DNA from 2 places in the Levilactobacillus zymae genome. Region 2 is predicted to be linked to the other one. Evidence: predicted binding sites of a transcription regulator. Region 2 holds the regulator's gene; the other holds the start of a gene.
What was found. Region 2 encodes Rex, which represses fermentation and respiration genes when NADH is low (regulators of the CRP and FNR family bind a similar motif). Its sites were predicted from a motif close to TTGTGAANTANTTCACAA; they were not measured.
Positions count from the first base shown of each region.

Region 1 (8,971 bases), 760 kb from region 2:
TTTTCTTCGCCATTTTCCGGTTCCCCCTGTCGTTTTTAACTAGTTTAACCGTTGAGCCGCGATTTGACGAGTAGGCACTTTTTGGTAACCCTTGGCAAAGGCCGGGCTCAAGCGTAGACTGGGGACTAACTTTTTCGTTTGGAGGGATGTTCATGTTCAAACCAGCACCATTGCAGCGCGGGGACGCGGTCGCCATCGTCAGCTTATCGGCCGGCACACTGGGTGAACCGTTCGCCGCTCACGAACTGGCCCGCGGAAAAGACCGCCTGCGTCAACTCGGCCTCACGCCCGTTTGTATGCCGAACAGCCTCAAGGGGACCGCTTACCTGGCGGCACATCCCGCGGCCCTCTTAGACCCGCAAATTCGCGGGATTATCTGTGCCATCGGGGGGAACGATACCTACCGGTTGGCCCCGTTCTTACTCGACGACCCCGACTTTCGCACGGCCGTCACGGCGCATCCCAAACTCTTCACCGGTTTTTCGGACACCACGGTCGACCACCTGATGCTCTATCAACTGGGGCTAACCACCTACTACGGTCCCAACCTGCTCAACGACCTGGCCGAACTGGGACCCGATTTGCTGCCGTACACGGCTCAGACGCTACGCCACTACTTCACCAATCCCGCCACGACGGCCATTACCAGTAGTCCCGTCTGGTACCAGGAGCGCACCGATTTCTCGCCCGCGGCCCTCGATACCCTCCGCATCAGTCATCCCGAAACACGGGGCTACCAGGTCTTACGCGGCCACGGACAAGTGACCGGTCCCTTATTGGGCGGCTGTCTCGACAGTCTGAACAGCCTGCTGACCGACACGCGCTTTCCCGACGAGCCCACCGTTAACGCCCGCTACCATCTGCTTCCCAGTGCCGCCGACTTTGCGGGGAAGGTTCTCTTCTTGGAAACCAGCGAAGAACGGCCCACCCCGGCGGCCTACCAAGCTATGTTGGAACATCTAAAAGCCGCCGGTATCTTGGGGGCCGCAGCCGCCATCATCACGGGCAAGCCCCAAGACGAGGTCTACTATCCCGACTACTGCCGGGTGCTACAGGCGGTCACCGCCGACTTACAGACGCCCCTCATGACCAACCTCAACTTCGGCCACGCTTACCCACGGACGGCACTCCCGTACGGCGCCACGGCGCGCTTGGACTTAGACCAAGCGACCCTGACCATCACGGAACCCTATTTTGCGGGCCCGACCGATTAAATCCTTAACACAAAGCGACCTTATCCCCAATTCAGGGATAAGGTCGCTTGACTGATTTTTACTAAAATTTACCGGCCTCGTTGCTCTTCACTGGTGGCCGGCACCGCCATCACGTCGGTGTCGACGATGCCAAATTGCCGGCGCATCTGGGCTTCGATTTCCTCACCCAACCGGTAGCTATCTTGAACCTCCATGTGAGCGTCGACGGCGATGATCACGTCCAGCGTGACCATGTTGCCACTATAGTGCGCGTTGAGCTCCTCGACGCGGACCACCTGCGCGTGTTGCTCGATGGCCGCCCGAAACTGGGCTTCGGCCTGGGGATCAAAATAATCGGCTAGATTCAAACTACTCTCGCGAAAAATCTGAATCCCCGCCGCCAGGATGAAGAAGCCGACGACGATACTGGCCACGCCATCCAGCCAGGTCACCCGAAACCACAGCGCGCCACCAATGGCGACCAACGTGCCCAGACTGGTCAACGCGTCGCTCAGGCTGTCCTGGGCGGCAGCCGTCAACGCCGCGTTGTTGAGCTTGCGGCCCCCCTGCCGGTTGAACCACCAGACAATCAGCATGATGCCCATAGCGATGGCCGCCCCGACCAACGTGATGGGCCGGGGAATCTCCTGCGTTGCCGGTTTGACCAGGCTCTTCAAGCCACCGTAGATGACGCTCACGGCGATGGCGACCATCACGATTCCCGTAATCAGGGTGAAGACCGTCTCGTAGTGAAACCGTGTCAGTTACAGGCGTTGTCCCGTTTTTTGCAGGTCTTGGGGTAGGGGTTGCCCCATCAAATCATCGTCGTCGATGTCGCGGGCGATGAAGATCCCCACCAGCAATAACGCCGCCGAAATGATGCCGGCAAGGTTATTGAAGGCGTCGGCCCGCAGCGTCTGTGAATGGCCGATGATGGCCAGATAAAATTCGATGACCGAAATCAACAAGTAGGCGCCCACGTTGAACCACAGGTGTTGTTGGGCGCTCCGGAGTTTGCGTAACTCCTGGGTTTGGATCGTCTTCCACGCGGCGTTTTCCGCTTGGCGATGTGTCTTTAAACTTTGCCTGTCGTTCCTCCCAATGACCGCGATCGGTCGCCCCCATTATACCCACTTTTTAACGCCAGCCACCCCAAAAACGTTTGCGTTAGCGAAACGTTTTTGCTGCTCTAATGACCCACTGCACGTCGAAAAATGAAACTGGCTTGTTTGTCTTTTCCTTAATGGTTGCATTCAATGAAAGCGACCAATAAAAAATTAAAAATGACGAACCCCTAGGGACAACCGCACTCGTTGCCCCTTTTAACGCTGACTTTACAAACTTTTTAGTGAAACCGGTTGCGAACTGTAAGCCTATCGGTTATAATTACGTTGTGAAATAGGTATCAAAGATTTTCAAAACTTCCGAAAGAAGGCATTTGTAAAATGGCTGAACGTAGTTATGATTTTCTGATGCCCAGTGTCAACTTTTTTGGCCCTGGTGTAATTACTAAAATTGGTGAACGTGCAAAAATGTTGGGGATGAAGAAGCCCGTGATCGTCACGGACAAATTCCTCGAAGGTTTAAAGGGTGGCGCCGTTCAACAGACCTTAGCGTCATTAAAGGCCGCCGGGGTTGATTACGTGGTTTACAACAACGTCGAACCAAACCCAAAGATTCGCAACATCAAAGAAGTTAAGAAGCTTTACCAAGACTCCGGTGCCGACTCCATCATCACGGTTGGTGGTGGGTCCGCCCACGATACTGGTAAGGGTGCCGGAATCATCTTGACCAACGGTGACGACATCACTAAGTTGGCCGGGATCGAAACGCTCGACAAGGCCTTACCACCATTGATCGCCGTAAACACGACCGCCGGGACCGGTTCCGAACTGACCCGTCACGCCGTGATCACTAACGAAGAAACCCACTTGAAGTTCGTGGTCGTTTCATGGCGGAACATTCCGTTGGTTTCCTTCAACGACCCATCGTTGATGTTGGACGTCCCTAAGGGCTTAACGGCCGCTACCGGGATGGACGCTTTCGTGCAATCCATCGAACCTTACGTGTCCGTGGACCACAACCCAATCACCGACTCCCAATGTGTGGAAGCCATCAAGTTGATTGAAACGTCCTTACGTGAAGCCGTTGCTAACGGCCACAACCTGGAAGCTCGGACCAAGATGGTCGAAGCCGAAATGTTAGCCGGGATGGCCTTCAACAACGCCAACTTGGGTTACGTGCACGCCATGGCGCACCAATTAGGTGGTCAATATGACGCACCCCACGGTGTCTGCTGTGCGCTGTTACTCCCATACGTGGAAGAATACAACATCATCGCCTGCCCAGAACGGTTCGCTGAATTAGCCAAGATCATGGGTGAAAACACCGACGGCTTATCCACGCGTGACGCTGCCGAATTAGCCATCAAGGCCATGAAGCAGATGAGCCAAGACGTTGGTATTCCAAAGTCCATCAAGGAAATCGGTGCTAAGCCAGAAGACTTCGAACTGATGGCCGAAAACGCCTTGAAGGACGGTAACGCCTTCTCCAACCCTCGTAAGGGAACCAAGGAAGACATCATCAAGATCTTCCAAGCTGCTTACGACGCTGAATAATTTTAAAGATTGATTGATATTCCATGAAACTGTCGGGCAACCGGCAGTTTTTTGTTTATACTGATGGTGATTAAGGAGCTGATCAAATGTCTCAAAAATACCTCACCTTTGACTGCTACGGTACCCTGTTAAACGAAGAAGCCACTTACGCCGCCATCGAAACGGCCGCCACTAAGCTTGGTGTGGCCCCCAAGCTGGCCCGCCAGCGTTTCATCGCCTACCAGGACGACCGCAACAACATGCACCCCTACCTGGACTACGCGCTTCTGACCCGCAACAACCTAATTCATCTGGATTACCAGTTCGCAATTTGAACGCTACTACGTCGACGTTCTGATCGCTCACCGCAGCCTGACGCCGTTTCCCGAAGTGATTGCAACCCTCAAGGCCCTCCAACAACGCGGCTACCACCTAATCATGATGTCCAATTCGTCGTGGGACATCATTGACGCCAACGCCGCGGCGTTGACCGTGCCGTTTGACGTCTGGACCGCCGAGGACGTCCACGCCTATAAGCCGGACCTGCACTTCTTTCGGACCATCGCGCAGGAATACGGCTTAACCACCACTAATCATTGGCACATCGCCCAGGGCTACGCCAGCGACATCGTGCCCGCCGACCAACTGGGCTGGCCGTCTATCTGGGTTAACCGCGACCAGGCGACCCCCACCACCGTCGTTCGCCCCACCCAGATGGTCACCACCCTCGACCAGGTCTTGCCCCTGCTGCCCTAAATTGACCGAATCTTTCCTAGGCCAGTCATCACGGTATAGACCAATTTTGCTAGATTTTAAGTAAATTTTTTCTAGACCCGAATATTAACGACCAATCCCCGTCAAATCTAGGTTATTTGCGGGTTCCGGGCCCCGCCCAAATCATTAAAAATCAGCCATAACTCTAATTAATTTCAAATTTCTCGTTTACTTTTTATTTTTTAGTGTTATTGTTATTGGCAACAAGATAAAAGCGAAAAGAAAGCAGAGTAAGCTTCTTCATCCTGACAGTGAATTGGGACTAGTGAAAACCCAACCCAGACTTTGAGTTAGCTGAATAACCCTTTCTTAGGTTTCTGGCTGAAATCCCGTGCGGAGAGTAGGTTTAGACGTTGACCGGTACGTTACCAGCGGTGGAGCATGGTTGTGCTCTTATTTGAGGTGGCCTATTTGAGATAGGCAATCTGGGTGGTACCGCGAAAAGTCTTTCGTCCCTGTATTGGGGACGGGAGACTTTTTTATTTTGTGATTAACTTGATTCTAAACTTTTAAGGAGTGTGCGCTTATGGACTTAATTATTCCCAAGGACTACGATCCAAAACTAGACGTGATTGAAACGCAAAAGGCAATTCGTTACATCCGTGAAACCTTCCAAGACGAATTCGGGAAGGAATTGAATTTAACGCGGTTATCCGCCCCCATGTTTGTCGAAAAGGGCACCGGGTTGAACGATAACTTAAACGGCATCGAAAAGCCGGTTTCCTTCACCATGCAGGACATGCCCGGTAAGACCATCGAAATCGTCCACTCCTTAGCCAAGTGGAAACGCCTGGCCTTAAAGCGGTACGGCTTTAAGATGCACAGTGGCCTGTACACCAACATGAACGCCATTCGGAAGGACGAAAACCTGGATAACATCCACTCGATTTACGTCGACCAGTGGGACTGGGAAAAGATCATCGCTAAGGAAGAACGGACCACGGCGACTCTCGAAGCCACGGTGCGGACCATCTTCAAGGTCATCAAGCACATGGAACACGAGGTCTGGTACAAGTTCCCTAAAGCCGTCCACCATTTACCCGACGACATTTACTTCGTCACGACCCAAGAACTCGAAGACGAATTTCCAACCCTGACGCCCAAGGAACGCGAAGACGCCATCACTAAGCGTTACGGGGCCGTCTTCTTGATGCAGATCGGTGGTAAGCTTAAGAGTGGCAAGCGTCACGACGGCCGGGCTCCCGACTACGACGACTGGCAACTCAACGGCGACATCCTCTTCTGGTACGAACCGCTGCAACACGCCTTGGAAATCTCCAGCATGGGGATCCGGGTCAGTGAAGAATCGATGCGCGCCCAATTAAAGGAAGCGGACGCTGAAGACCGGGCGACCCTGCCGTTTCACAAGATGCTGTTAAACGGCGAACTCCCCTACACCATCGGGGGCGGGATCGGCCAATCCCGGCTATGCATGCTCTTGTTGGGTAAGGCCCACGTGGGTGAAGTGCAAGCTAGTGTTTGGCCGCAAGACATGATCGACACCTGCTACGCTCACAAGATTCAGATTCTCTAAACAATACGTCATGTAATCATTTAAAAGAACGCCCAACTCGATTCGGAGTTGGGCGTTCTTTGGGTCTAGACATTAGGAATTGAGCTGTTGGGCGCGGTGGGTTTGGACCCGAACCACGTGCTGGTAAGCGGGGCGCACGGCCGTAGGTTCGGTCTCCGTGACGCTGGCCGTAACCGCCGCCGCTAGTGGCGATTTAGTGCTGGTCCGGGCACTAGCCGTGGCAGACGTGGTGACGCCACCTAACCCCAGTAAAATCAGGGTCACGAGGCCCAGTTGTCGTGTCAATTTTGTCATGGTGCGAGCTTCCTCTCTTTTTGCCAATAAGGGTCAACTTTAGCAGAAAATCACGTGGCCGCCATTGGCGACTTCAGCCAAAAAAAGAAACGATCGTTGGCCACTGTGTCGGTGGCGCGGCAATCGTTTCCGTCATTGTCTCTGGTTTAGTTATCGTGCCGCAGATCCATTTCAATCTGTTCCAGCGACTTGCCCCGGGTTTCGGGAACCAAGAAGTGGACGAAGAACAGCGATAAGACCGCGAACACGGCGAAGATGGCAAACGGGCCGCCGACGTTGTTGTGAAAGGCATCCAGCAGGACCAAGAAGAACTGGGAAACCAAGAAGTTGCCAATCCAGTTGGCCGCTGAGCCGATGGACGACCCGATTCCCCGCACGCTCAACGGGAAGATTTCCCCAATCAGAACCCAGGCAATTGGGCCCCAGGAAATGGCGAACCCGAAGATGTAGATTCCAATCAGAATCATGGTCGGGATAGCCGTCGCGTGAATACTCATGGTAAAGTTCATCACAGCTAGAATCCCTAACGACACGGCCATAACCACGGAACCAAAGGTCAACAGCTTCTTGCGATCGAATTTGTCCATGATGGCCGTCGCCAGGATGGTGACCACGAAGTTCACAATCCCAATCCCCACGGAGATCCAGATGGCACTGCTTTCGGCAAACCCGAAGCCCTTAATGAAGACTTGCGGCAAGAAATGAACTACTCGGCCGTGAACGACCGAGCTTCTGGGAACATTGAGGAGTGTTTAGGCTGTTATGGCGGTATTCCGAGTACCTAACTCACGGAACTCAACTCTTTTACCAAGGCTAGTCCCTAGCCTGATGGACTTTATTGAGCCGCTTTTAGCCCTCTATGTAGGATATTAACGGCCGCATTGATATCACGATCGTGGTGTGTCCCACACTCTGGACAAGTCCATTCACGAATTTCGAGTGTTTTCTGACCACTTTGAAACCCACAGCTAGAACATTGTTGACTGGTATAGTTAGGGTTCACCAAAATAAGCTGTTTTCCATACCACTGGCACTTGTAAGCTAGCATGGTTCGAAAATGGTACCAACTGGCATTGGCAATTGACTTGGCCAGATGATGATTGTGCATCAGATTCTTGACTTTTAAATCTTCAATCACAATCACGTCGTAGGCTTTGACCAACTGAGTCGTCAGCTTGTTCAAGTAGTCTTTGCGCTGATTAGCGAGTTTACGCTGGTAGCGCGCCTTAATTTGTCTGGCGCGTTGCCAGTTTTTATAGTCATTGAGTTCCAACTCAATTAGGTGATTTTTATCATGGTTCCACTGAATCACGTTGATCTTGGCTTGATGTTTGCGCCGATCAAACTTCCGTTGCCATGTAGTCCCTTGTTGTTCTTCCCAGGGTGCTTGAAATTTAGGATATTTTCGACCGTCAGAGGTAATCGCCAGGTCAGCTACGCCCAAATCGATTCCCACTTGAACACCGGTTTTAGGAAGTGGCTTAGGCTCCGGAAATTCAACTTGTAAACTCAAATAGTAACGTCCTGTAGCGTCGTGACTAACGGTGTAGCGCTTAATTTGACCATCAACCAACTGACCTGTTTTACTAGTCTTGATACTACCAAGTTTTGGTAATTTGACGCGATGTTTAGCCACCACTAACTGTGTACTGGCAGGAAATCGGCCGGTGTACGCCTGTTTAGCTGACCGGCGTGATTTAAAGCGTGTTTGACCACCACGATGCTCAAACAACATTGAAAAGGCTTGTGCCAAATGATGGTTCACGACCTGTAGACTAGTTGAATCACTTAGTTTGAGAAAGGGATATTCAGTTTTGAGCGTTTTGAGCAGATTATCCATACCATATTCATTGATGAAGCGACTACTCGGGTTATTTTTATACCGAGCCTTGGCCATCGCTAACATTTGATTCCAAACAAAGCGATTATTGCCAAACAATTGCCATAACTGGCCTTCTTGAGCTCGAGTCGGGTACAGACGAAGCTTGATGCCTTTCAGCATCGAATCATCACCTTTCGTGGCGCCTATCTCAGGGTTGTTCAAGTAACTGTTCCGATATTAGTATACGTCCGCTTTACTAGTAATACGGTTTACAAATATACGAAAAAGTTAAGGCAATTCATCACGTCTTTAAAAGCACGTGTCTTCTCGTCCAAATATCAATAAAGATAAATGTCGTACTTAAACGATGTTTCATGGTTAATCCACTCCTTTGTTCACGTTTTACATTTTTAATATAGTGTTTTTTATCGCTTTTGTAAACGCTTTCAATTAATTGCTTTTATTTACCAATTTAAAAACCCGCTTCTTCATGCTTCCATGAAAAATCGGGTTTAAGAAAACCGGTCTACTAGACCAATTTCTGAAATTAGACTAAGGTGGCCAAGACGTCCAAGACCCCTTCGGCGTTGTTGGTTCCGGTATGGTGGGTGACCTGCGCGTTCACGGCCGGAGTGGCGTTGGCCATCGCGTAACCGTACGGGGTCAACCGCAACATACTCAGGTCATTTTCATTATCGCCAAAGGTCATGACCTCGTCGTCGGCAATCTGGTACTTGTCCTGCAACTGGCGTAAGCC
Region 1 is NZ_JAVLAS010000001.1:230,102-239,072, forward strand. It holds gene RI501_RS00935 (winged helix-turn-helix transcriptional regulator) at 1-13, opposite strand, end outside; gene RI501_RS00940 (S66 family peptidase) at 153-1,214, shown strand; partial or broken gene RI501_RS00945 (cation diffusion facilitator family transporter) at 1,283-2,296, opposite strand; gene RI501_RS00950 (iron-containing alcohol dehydrogenase) at 2,639-3,811, shown strand; gene RI501_RS00955 (HAD family hydrolase) at 3,898-4,125, shown strand; gene RI501_RS00960 (HAD family hydrolase) at 4,163-4,546, shown strand; gene asnA (aspartate--ammonia ligase) at 5,091-6,098, shown strand; gene RI501_RS00970 (hypothetical protein) at 6,171-6,392, opposite strand; partial or broken gene RI501_RS00975 (MFS transporter) at 6,539-7,102, opposite strand; gene RI501_RS00980 (RNA-guided endonuclease TnpB family protein) at 7,228-8,394, opposite strand; gene RI501_RS00985 (Cof-type HAD-IIB family hydrolase) at 8,762-8,971, opposite strand, start outside.
Region 1: RI501_RS00950 (iron-containing alcohol dehydrogenase) is a predicted target of Rex. The motif match lies at 2,585-2,602, and genes of this name have one in related genera.

Region 2 (8,971 bases):
CTTCGGCTTCGGCGGCTTCTTTGGCCGCGTAAGCGTCCTGCTCGGCCTTTTTGTCCACGTAGTAGTCGTAGTTCCCCAGGTAACGGGTCGTCCCGTCTGGACTCAGTTCGATGACCTGGTTGGCCACCTGGTTGATGAAGTACCGGTCGTGAGAGACGAACAGGATGGTGCCGTCAAATTCGTTTAAAGCCGTTTCCAAAACCTCGCGGCTGTCGATGTCCAAGTGGTTGGTGGGTTCGTCGAGCATCAAGAAGTTGTCGTGACGCAGGGCCAGCTTAGTCAAAAGTAACCGAGCTTTTTCGCCCCCACTTAGGCTGTGAACGGTCTTGTCGACGTCGGCGCCGGTAAACAGGAAGCTACCCAGGATCGAGCGGATATCGCCCTCGGGTGTCGTGGGGTGGTCGTCCCAAAGCTCGTGCAAAACGGTCTTCTTGTCGTGCAAGTTGGCCTGGTCCTGGTCGTAGTAACCGGTGTCCACGCCGGTACCGAAGATGATCTGGCCCTTGAGTGCCGGAATCTTCCCGAGAATCGTTTTGAGTAGGGTGGATTTGCCCACCCCGTTAGGCCCCACGATGGCGATGGCCTGGTGTTTCTTGATGTCGAGGTTGATGGGCGAGCACAAGGTCTGGCCGTCGTACCCGACCGCGGCGTTGACCACGTCGAGGACCACGTTGCCGCTTTGACGGTGGGGCCGAAAGGTGAAGCGGGCAACCTTCTCGTCCCCTTCGGGTTTATCCAGCCGGTCCATTTTCTCCAATTGTTTGCGCCGCGCTTGGGCCCGTTTAGTAGTGGAAGCACGGACAATGTTGCGGTTGACAAAGTCTTCAAGTTTCGAGATTTCGGTCTGCTGCTTGTCGTATTCCTTCCATTCCTGTTGGAGTCGTTGGGCCTTTTCGTCGATGAAGTGCGAATAATTTCCCGGGTAATGATGGAGACTGCCACGGGCCATATCGTAGACTTCGGTGGCCACGTGGTCCAGAAAGTAACGGTCATGGGAAACCACGAGCAAGGCTCCCGGATAGCCTTGGAGGTAACCTTCTAGCCAGGTCAGCGTCTCGACGTCTAAGTGGTTGGTGGGTTCGTCCAGGATGAGGAGATCGGGTTTTTCCAGCAGGCGTTTGGCCAAGGCCAGTTGCGTGCGTTGGCCCCCGGAGAGTTCGCTGATGGGTTTATCGTAGAATTCCTCGCCAAATTCAAATCCGTGCAACACGCCGCGAATTTCGGCTTGATAACCGTAGCCGTTCTGATCACTAAAGTCCTGTTGGAGTTGATCGTAGGTTTTGGTGATCTGGTCGAACTGTTCGGTGTCGGCAATCACGCTGGGATCACTCATTTGGGCTTCCAGGTCGTGAATCTTGCGTTCCATGGCGCGCTGCTTGGCAAAGACGGTGAGCATTTCGTCCCAGACCGATTTATCGGAATTTAGTCCCGCATTTTGGGCTTGATACCCCACGGTCAGGCCCCGTTTACGGGTAATTTGACCTTCGTCGGGGGTGGTTTCCCCGGCAATCATTTTAATCAGGGTGGATTTACCAGCCCCGTTGCGCCCGACTAAGGCGACCCGTCCGTGTTCGGCGACGTCGAGATTGACATCGTGGAAGAGGACGGTGGCCCCGAAACGCCGGGTCACTTGTTGGACTTGTAAGAGAATCACAAAACCAACCTCCTTTACGCAATTTGCGGTTATTAATACTCTACATTTTAGCATATTGTGCAGTTAAGCCGAAATATTGTCAGGTTAATTGCCCGCATTTTCCCATCGTGTCGCCCCTGAACGGCTCAGTAAATAAAAAATTGCGTTTTGGATGACTTTGTGAAATAATTTAAAGCGCTGCTCACCGATGCAGATTGTGAAAGCTGATAATAATTATTTGCAATTTCTTTCACAAGATTAGCTGATATGCTATAATCTATAGGAAATGAGGTTTCACAATTGTCGAATAAGTTAAGCCTATAAGTCGTGGGGACTGATGTGGTTTTAGCGATGACCGGCAATAATTGATTAGGAGGTAACATGCTTTGACAGAACAAAAAATTCCACGCGCGACGGCGAAACGATTGCCGATTTATTATCGCTACTTAAACATCCTACTAGATGCCGATAAAACGCGGGTCTCTTCGACGGAGCTTTCTGAAGCCGTAAAGGTCGACTCGGCCACCATTCGGCGGGACTTTTCCTACTTCGGCGCCCTAGGAAAGCGGGGTTACGGCTACGACGTTGAAAGCCTGATTAAGTTCTTCCGCAAGATTTTAAATCAGGACCGGCTGACCAACGTGGCGTTGATCGGGGTCGGAAATATGGGTCACGCGTTGTTGAACTTTAACTTTCACCAAGATAGCAACGTACGGATTAGTGCGGCGTTCGATATTAACGAGGATATTGCGAACACGATCCAAAGCGGGGTTCCAATTTATCCGATGACGGATTTACGGACGCAACTGGAAGAGCAACAAATCCAAGTGGCCATCTTGACGGTCCCATCGGACGTGGCCCAAGAGGTCACAAACGAAGCGGTCGCGGGGGGCATCAAGGGAATCTTGAACTTCACGCCGCTACGCATCACGGTACCTAAGGGCGTGCGGGTCCAAAACGTGGATCTGACCAACGAATTACAAACCTTGATTTACTTCTTGGAACATTACAATCACAAAGATTAAACAAGAGTCGTAGTCTGAAAGGATTACGGCTTTTTTTGTATAAGAGTGCGTCCAGGGGCGGTCAGCGGGCGAGCATTAACGTCATTTCGGTGATTAGCCTGGGCTTGGCTAATTGCCGAAATGGGGTTAAGCGGAACCCGTTGCCCCTGGTAAGCACGTTTCAGCGGCCGCAGATGGCGATAATTTTAAGGCAAAAATCCAGCACCTGTTAATGACAACGCACTTGGCTAATCGGGGTTAAGCGGAACCGGCTGCCCGTCAGTCGCACGTTTCAGCAGCCGCAGATGGCGATAGTTTCAGGACAAAAATCCAGCACCTGTTAATGGCAACGCACTTGGCTAATCGGGTTTAAGCGGAACCCGTTGCCCCTGGTAAGCACGTTTCGGCGATGGCGCAGTGTAAGCGAGAATTTTCCAGCTGAATTAGACTGAAGGTCTAGGGAAAGGTAAGCAAAACCTTAAGTTTCTCAGATTCCGGGTGAAATAAGTGGGGACGTTGCCGGAGTTTAGGTAGAATAGGGACAAATTAGCACTCACCAAGAAAGTTTGCCAAATTCCTTGATTTTTAAAACAAAAAATCATATATTAGAAACTGTGATTAGCACTTATGTTAGTCAAGTGCTAATAGTGCTAAAACTAAAGTTAATTAGTCAGTTTATTGGAGGGATTCAAGTGTTAAAACCATTAGGAGACCGCGTCATTTTAGACCAACCACAAGAACAAGAAGAAACGGTTGGCGGCATTGTGTTAGCAAGTAATGCCCAGGAAAAGCCTCAAACGGCCAACGTCGTTGCAGTCGGTGACGGCCGGGTGTTGGACAATGGCGAAAAGGTTGCGCCAAGCGTCAAGGTTGGCGACAAGGTTTTGTTTGACAAGTATTCCGGTACTGAAGTGAAGTACCAAGACAAGACTTACCTTGTTTTACACGAAAAGGACTTAGTTGCGATTATCGACTAATTCTTTCCCAACGATTGATCCAAAAACTCATTTTTAAAAAAATTTTGTATGAGGTGAACTAGAATAATGGCTAAAGAATTGAAGTTTTCTGAAGATGCACGTAGCGCAATGTTAGCCGGTGTTGACAAGTTAGCCGACACGGTGAAGACCACCTTAGGACCTAAGGGACGTAACGTTGTTTTGGAACAAAGTTACGGTAACCCAACCATCACGAACGATGGGGTGACGATTGCGAAGTCGATCGAATTAGAAGACCACTTTGAAAACATGGGCGCTAAGCTGGTTTCCGAAGTTGCTTCCAAGACCAACGACATCGCTGGTGATGGGACCACGACCGCAACGGTTCTGACCCAAGCCATCGTGAACGAAGGAATGAAGAACGTCACTGCCGGTGCTAACCCAGTTGGTATCCGTCGGGGGATTGAGAAGGCGACGGCTGCCGCAGTTGATGGGTTACACAAGATGTCCCATGACGTGAAGACCAAGGACGATATCGCCCAAATCGCTTCTATTTCTTCTGCTAGCAAAGAAACGGGTTCGCTGATTGCGGATGCCATGGAAAAGGTTGGTAACGACGGGGTCATCACCATTGAAGAATCCCGTGGGGTGGACACCAGCTTGGACGTGGTTGAAGGAATGCAATTCGACCGTGGCTACATGTCACAATACATGGTCACCGACAACGACAAGATGGAAGCTAACTTGGACAACCCATACATCTTGATTACCGACAAGAAGATTGCCAACATTCAAGATATCTTACCATTATTACAATCCGTGGTTGAACAAAGTCGTTCCCTGTTGATCATTGCCGATGACATTACCGGTGAAGCTTTACCAACCTTGGTTCTGAACAAGATGCGGGGAACCTTCAACGTGGTTGCCGTTAAGGCCCCAGGCTTTGGTGACCGGCGGAAGGCTCAACTTCAAGACATCGCCGTTCTGACTGGCGGGACTGTCATTACCGATGACTTAGGTCTGAACTTGAAGGACACGACCATCGATCAATTAGGTCAAGCCCAAAAGGTCAACGTTACCAAGGACAACACCACCATCGTGGAAGGTTCTGGTACCAAGGACCAAATCGCTGCTCGGGTTGAAGAAATCAAGGGTCAAATCGCTGACACGACTTCTGACTTCGACCGTGACAAGCTGAAGGAACGTTTGGCTAAGTTGGCCGGCGGTGTTGCTGTGGTTCGGGTCGGTGCTGCTACCGAAACCGAATTGAAGGAACGTAAGTACCGGATTGAAGATGCCTTGAACGCGACCCGTGCCGCCGTTGAAGAAGGCTTCGTTGCCGGTGGTGGGACTGCTTTGATCAACGTGATCAAGGATGTTGCTGCCGTGAAGGCTGAAGGCGACGAACAGACCGGGGTTAACATCGTGCTGCGCGCGTTGGAAGAACCCGTTCGTCAAATCGCCACGAACGCCGGGGTCGAAGGCTCCGTTGTGGTTGAACACTTGAAGGGTGAAAAGCCAGGTGTTGGTTACAACGCTGCCGATGACAAGTACGAAGACATGGTTGCTGCCGGGATTACCGACCCAACCAAGGTTACCCGTTCTGCTCTGCAAAACGCGGCCTCCGTTTCCGCCTTGTTGTTGACCACTGAAGCCGTTGTCGCTGAAAAGCCAGAAAAGAACCCAGCACCAGCTGCCCCAGCCGCACAACCCGGCATGGGCGGTATGATGTAAAACCGTTCTTAACGCATAACAATGTGTCACAGACACCCTCGTCATTGGCGGGGGTGTTTTTGTGTGCCGTGAGAACGTGGGTACGGAATTGCCGATAATTTAAATGATTATAACGGCAGATAGTTCGGCCTAAGCACCGTCGGTTAACCGGCGAGGTTGCGCGAATCCGTGAGATAATTAAGCGGAAATTTAGTTAGTGCGGAGTCACGATTAGCCTTACGGGGACGGGGGATAACGGCATTGCTTTTTATGAGAGCGCTTTATTTTTTCGGTTGGCAAAATGGGTCCCAAAATTGCAGCTTGCTTACGCTAAGAATTGTGGTAATGTTGAGCTAGAAGTAGTAGAATGACGTTTGCATTCGCAAAAGCGAGTGGTGTTGAATAGCCCGGCCAATGACCGGATTTTCGAATTATTATTTTCGTGGAGATAAGGAGTAAATAGTCATGTGGCATTATTTAAAGCGGGTTTTGATTGGAAAACCCCTCAAGACCATGGACGAAGGCGGTCAGGCGCTCACTAAGTTTAAAGCCTTAGCGTTGCTATCCTCTGATGCCTTATCCTCCGTGGCTTATGGTACTGAGCAAATTACCACAGTCCTAATTACTTTATCCGCTGCAGCCTTGATGTATCAGTTATGGATTGCTGCGTTGGTTTTAGTTCTGTTATTTGCGATCACGCTTTCTTACCAGCAAATTATTCATGCTTACCCGTCCGGTGGAGGGGCCTATGCGGTCGCTAGCACCAATTGGGGGCAATCGGCTGGTTTGGTCGCTGGTGGTTCGCTACTGGTTGATTACATGTTAACGGTGGCCGTATCAACCACTTCCGGGACCGAGGCGATTACGTCGGCGATCCCTGCGTTATATCCGTATTCAGTTTTAATCTCAGTGTTAATTGTTATTGGGATTATGCTGTTGAACTTGCGGGGGATGCGGGAATCGGCGGCCTTTCTGACCGTGCCGGTCTACTTCTTCATCCTCATGATTCTGGTGATGGTCGGTGTTGGGTTTTACAACATCGTAACGGGTCACGTGACTTACCACGCTGCGGCAGCGATTGGCGCACCGGTGCAGGGGATGACACTCCTACTGTTCTTAAGAGCTTTCTCCTCCGGGTCATCGTCCTTAACCGGGGTGGAAGCCATCAGTAACGCGGTGCCGAACTTTAAGCAGCCTAAGCGGCACAATGCCGCGGCGACGCTAGCCATGATGGCCATCATTTTAGCCATCTTCTTCTCGGGGATCACTTACCTGAGTTACTACATGGGCATTCGGCCCCAGTCTAATCAGACGGTGCTGTCCCAGATTGCCGGTGGTGTTTTCGGCCACGGCGTGTTGTATTACCTGTTACAACTCTCAACGGCTTTAATTTTAGCGGTGGCTGCCAACACGGGGTTCTCGGCGTTTCCAATCTTGGCCTACAATTTGGCCAAGGATAAGTTCTTACCACACGCGTATCTCGACCGAGGGGATCGCTTGGGGTATTCTAACGGGATTATTTCGTTAGCCATTGGGGCGATTATCCTGATTCTGATTTTCCACGGGCAAACCACGCTCCTGATTCCGCTATACGCGATTGGGGTGTTCGTACCCTTTACCTTATCCCAATCCGGGATGATCATTCACTGGTTCCGGACGCGGGAAGGCTGGTGGTTGGGGAAAGCCGCCATTAACCTTCTGGGGGCCTTAATCTCAGTGGTCCTCGTGGGCATTTTACTGTTCCTGCGGTTCGGTAACGTTTGGCCGTACCTGATTATCATGCCGTTATTGTTGATGATGTTCTACCGGATTCACCAACACTACCTGAACGTTGCGCGGCAGTTGCGGGTGGCGGCGAAAGCCAAGGCCGAGATTCACCATTATGATGGGGCGACCGTCATCGTGCTGGTCAGCAACATTACCCGGGTGACCAGTGGGGCCATCAATTATGCGCGGTCCATTGGGGACTACGTCATTGCCATGCACGTGTCGTTTGACGAGAACCCGAAGAAGGAACACAAGACAGCCTTAGAATTTAAGGAAGAGTTCCCGGATATCCGGTTCGTTGATATTCATTCGTCGTACCGGTCCATCGCCACGCCAACGTTGCGGTTTTGTGATGTGATTGCTAAGCGGGCGACGGAACGAAACTTTACGACCACGGTGTTGGTTCCACAGTTCGTTCCACGCCATCCTTGGCAAAACGTCTTGCATAACCAGACGGCGTTGCGCTTGCGGGCGGTGCTGAATTCACGAGAAAATATCATTATTTCGACGTATAACTACCATCTAAAAGAATAGTTCATCAAGGGCGTCTAGGGTTAAAATCCGAGACGCCTTTTTTATATACGCTGAGGAGCGACACAACGCCCCCACAGTGATCTCTAGAAACGCTTAGTGTGTCCATTATAATTTCTTCTATATACAACATTTAAAATGTAAAAGAAATAGGGCTTACTCTTTTTTAGCCATATGATATTGTATGATTAGTAGCTTAACCTGTTAAGTTGCTAGGTATTTTACGGTTTGAACACTCACCTTCTCAACTCATAAGTCCTTCTGTCAACTCTATAACTTCCGAATTGAACGGCCCTATGACTTAATCAAGTTTGAGATGTCGGGTGAAGGGCCATCAGGTTCGCTGGGTTAACCATCATTAAAAAGGGGGCCCGCTCAAATTTGCTTGAGCGGGCCCCTTTAATAATGGTTACCAATAATATATCAATACTTATTTGAGACCGACAATCATTGCGAAGATGGGAACCACCACGTCAACGACCACCGAGATGATCACCACGGCGATGGCGGCCATGGAGCCTTGAATGGAGCCCAATTGAAGGGCCTTAGCGGACCCAACCGTGTGGCCAGCGGTCCCTAGCCCTAGTCCGGCGCCAATTGGGTCCTGACTGATCCGAAACGTCTTAATCAGCCAGTCACCTAACGCGTAAATCACCACGGAGTTAAGGATGCAGACCATGGCGGTAATTGCGGGGTTGCCCCCGATAGCCGCGGAGATTGGCATGGCAATCGCGGTCGTGGCAGCCTGTGGCAACATAGAGGCGATACCGCTTTCGCTCATCCCCACGGCGCGAGCAACGTAGTAGATCAGCACCAAGGCGATGCTGGTCCCAATCACTAATGAAAGGATGATCTCCGGCCAGAAGCGTTTGACCACGTCGTTACGGCGATATAAGGGGATGGCAAAGGCGATGGTGGCGGGATTTAGGAACCAGAAGATGATGTTTCCCCCAGGTAAGTAAGCGGACCGGTAAAAGGTTTCCGTGTCGGTGCCGAAAAAGCGGGCCAGAATGGCTAACACCAAGATTCCCAGGACCATCCCCACGAAGAGGGGCTGAAAGAGGAAGAACCCCTTACTAATCTTGAACAGCCACTGGCCAATTAGGAATACGACTAGGGACAGAAATATGCCGAACAGTGCGTTACCGGCGTTGGCACCGGTGGCGTTGGTGCCCAGCGCATCTCCCAACCACTTGCCCCAACTGGCCATCTGCGGTGTTGCGGCTAGGGCCATCATGAGTCTTCACCGTCGGGATCGGCCACCACGGTCACGTCCCCGTGGAAGACGTGTTGGCGGATCCAAATCATCAGTTTTGTCGTATACGCCACGCACACTAAGAGAATGATGGTGGCTAAGAACATGACGATAAAGATTTGAACCCCTTGCG
Region 2 is NZ_JAVLAS010000001.1:986,980-995,950, forward strand. It holds gene RI501_RS04445 (ABC-F family ATP-binding cassette domain-containing protein) at 1-1,654, opposite strand, end outside; gene RI501_RS04450 (redox-sensing transcriptional repressor Rex) at 2,020-2,658, shown strand; gene groES (co-chaperone GroES) at 3,330-3,614, shown strand; gene groL (chaperonin GroEL) at 3,681-5,306, shown strand; gene RI501_RS04465 (APC family permease) at 5,751-7,586, shown strand; gene lrgB (antiholin-like protein LrgB) at 8,014-8,820, opposite strand; gene RI501_RS04475 (CidA/LrgA family protein) at 8,817-8,971, opposite strand, start outside.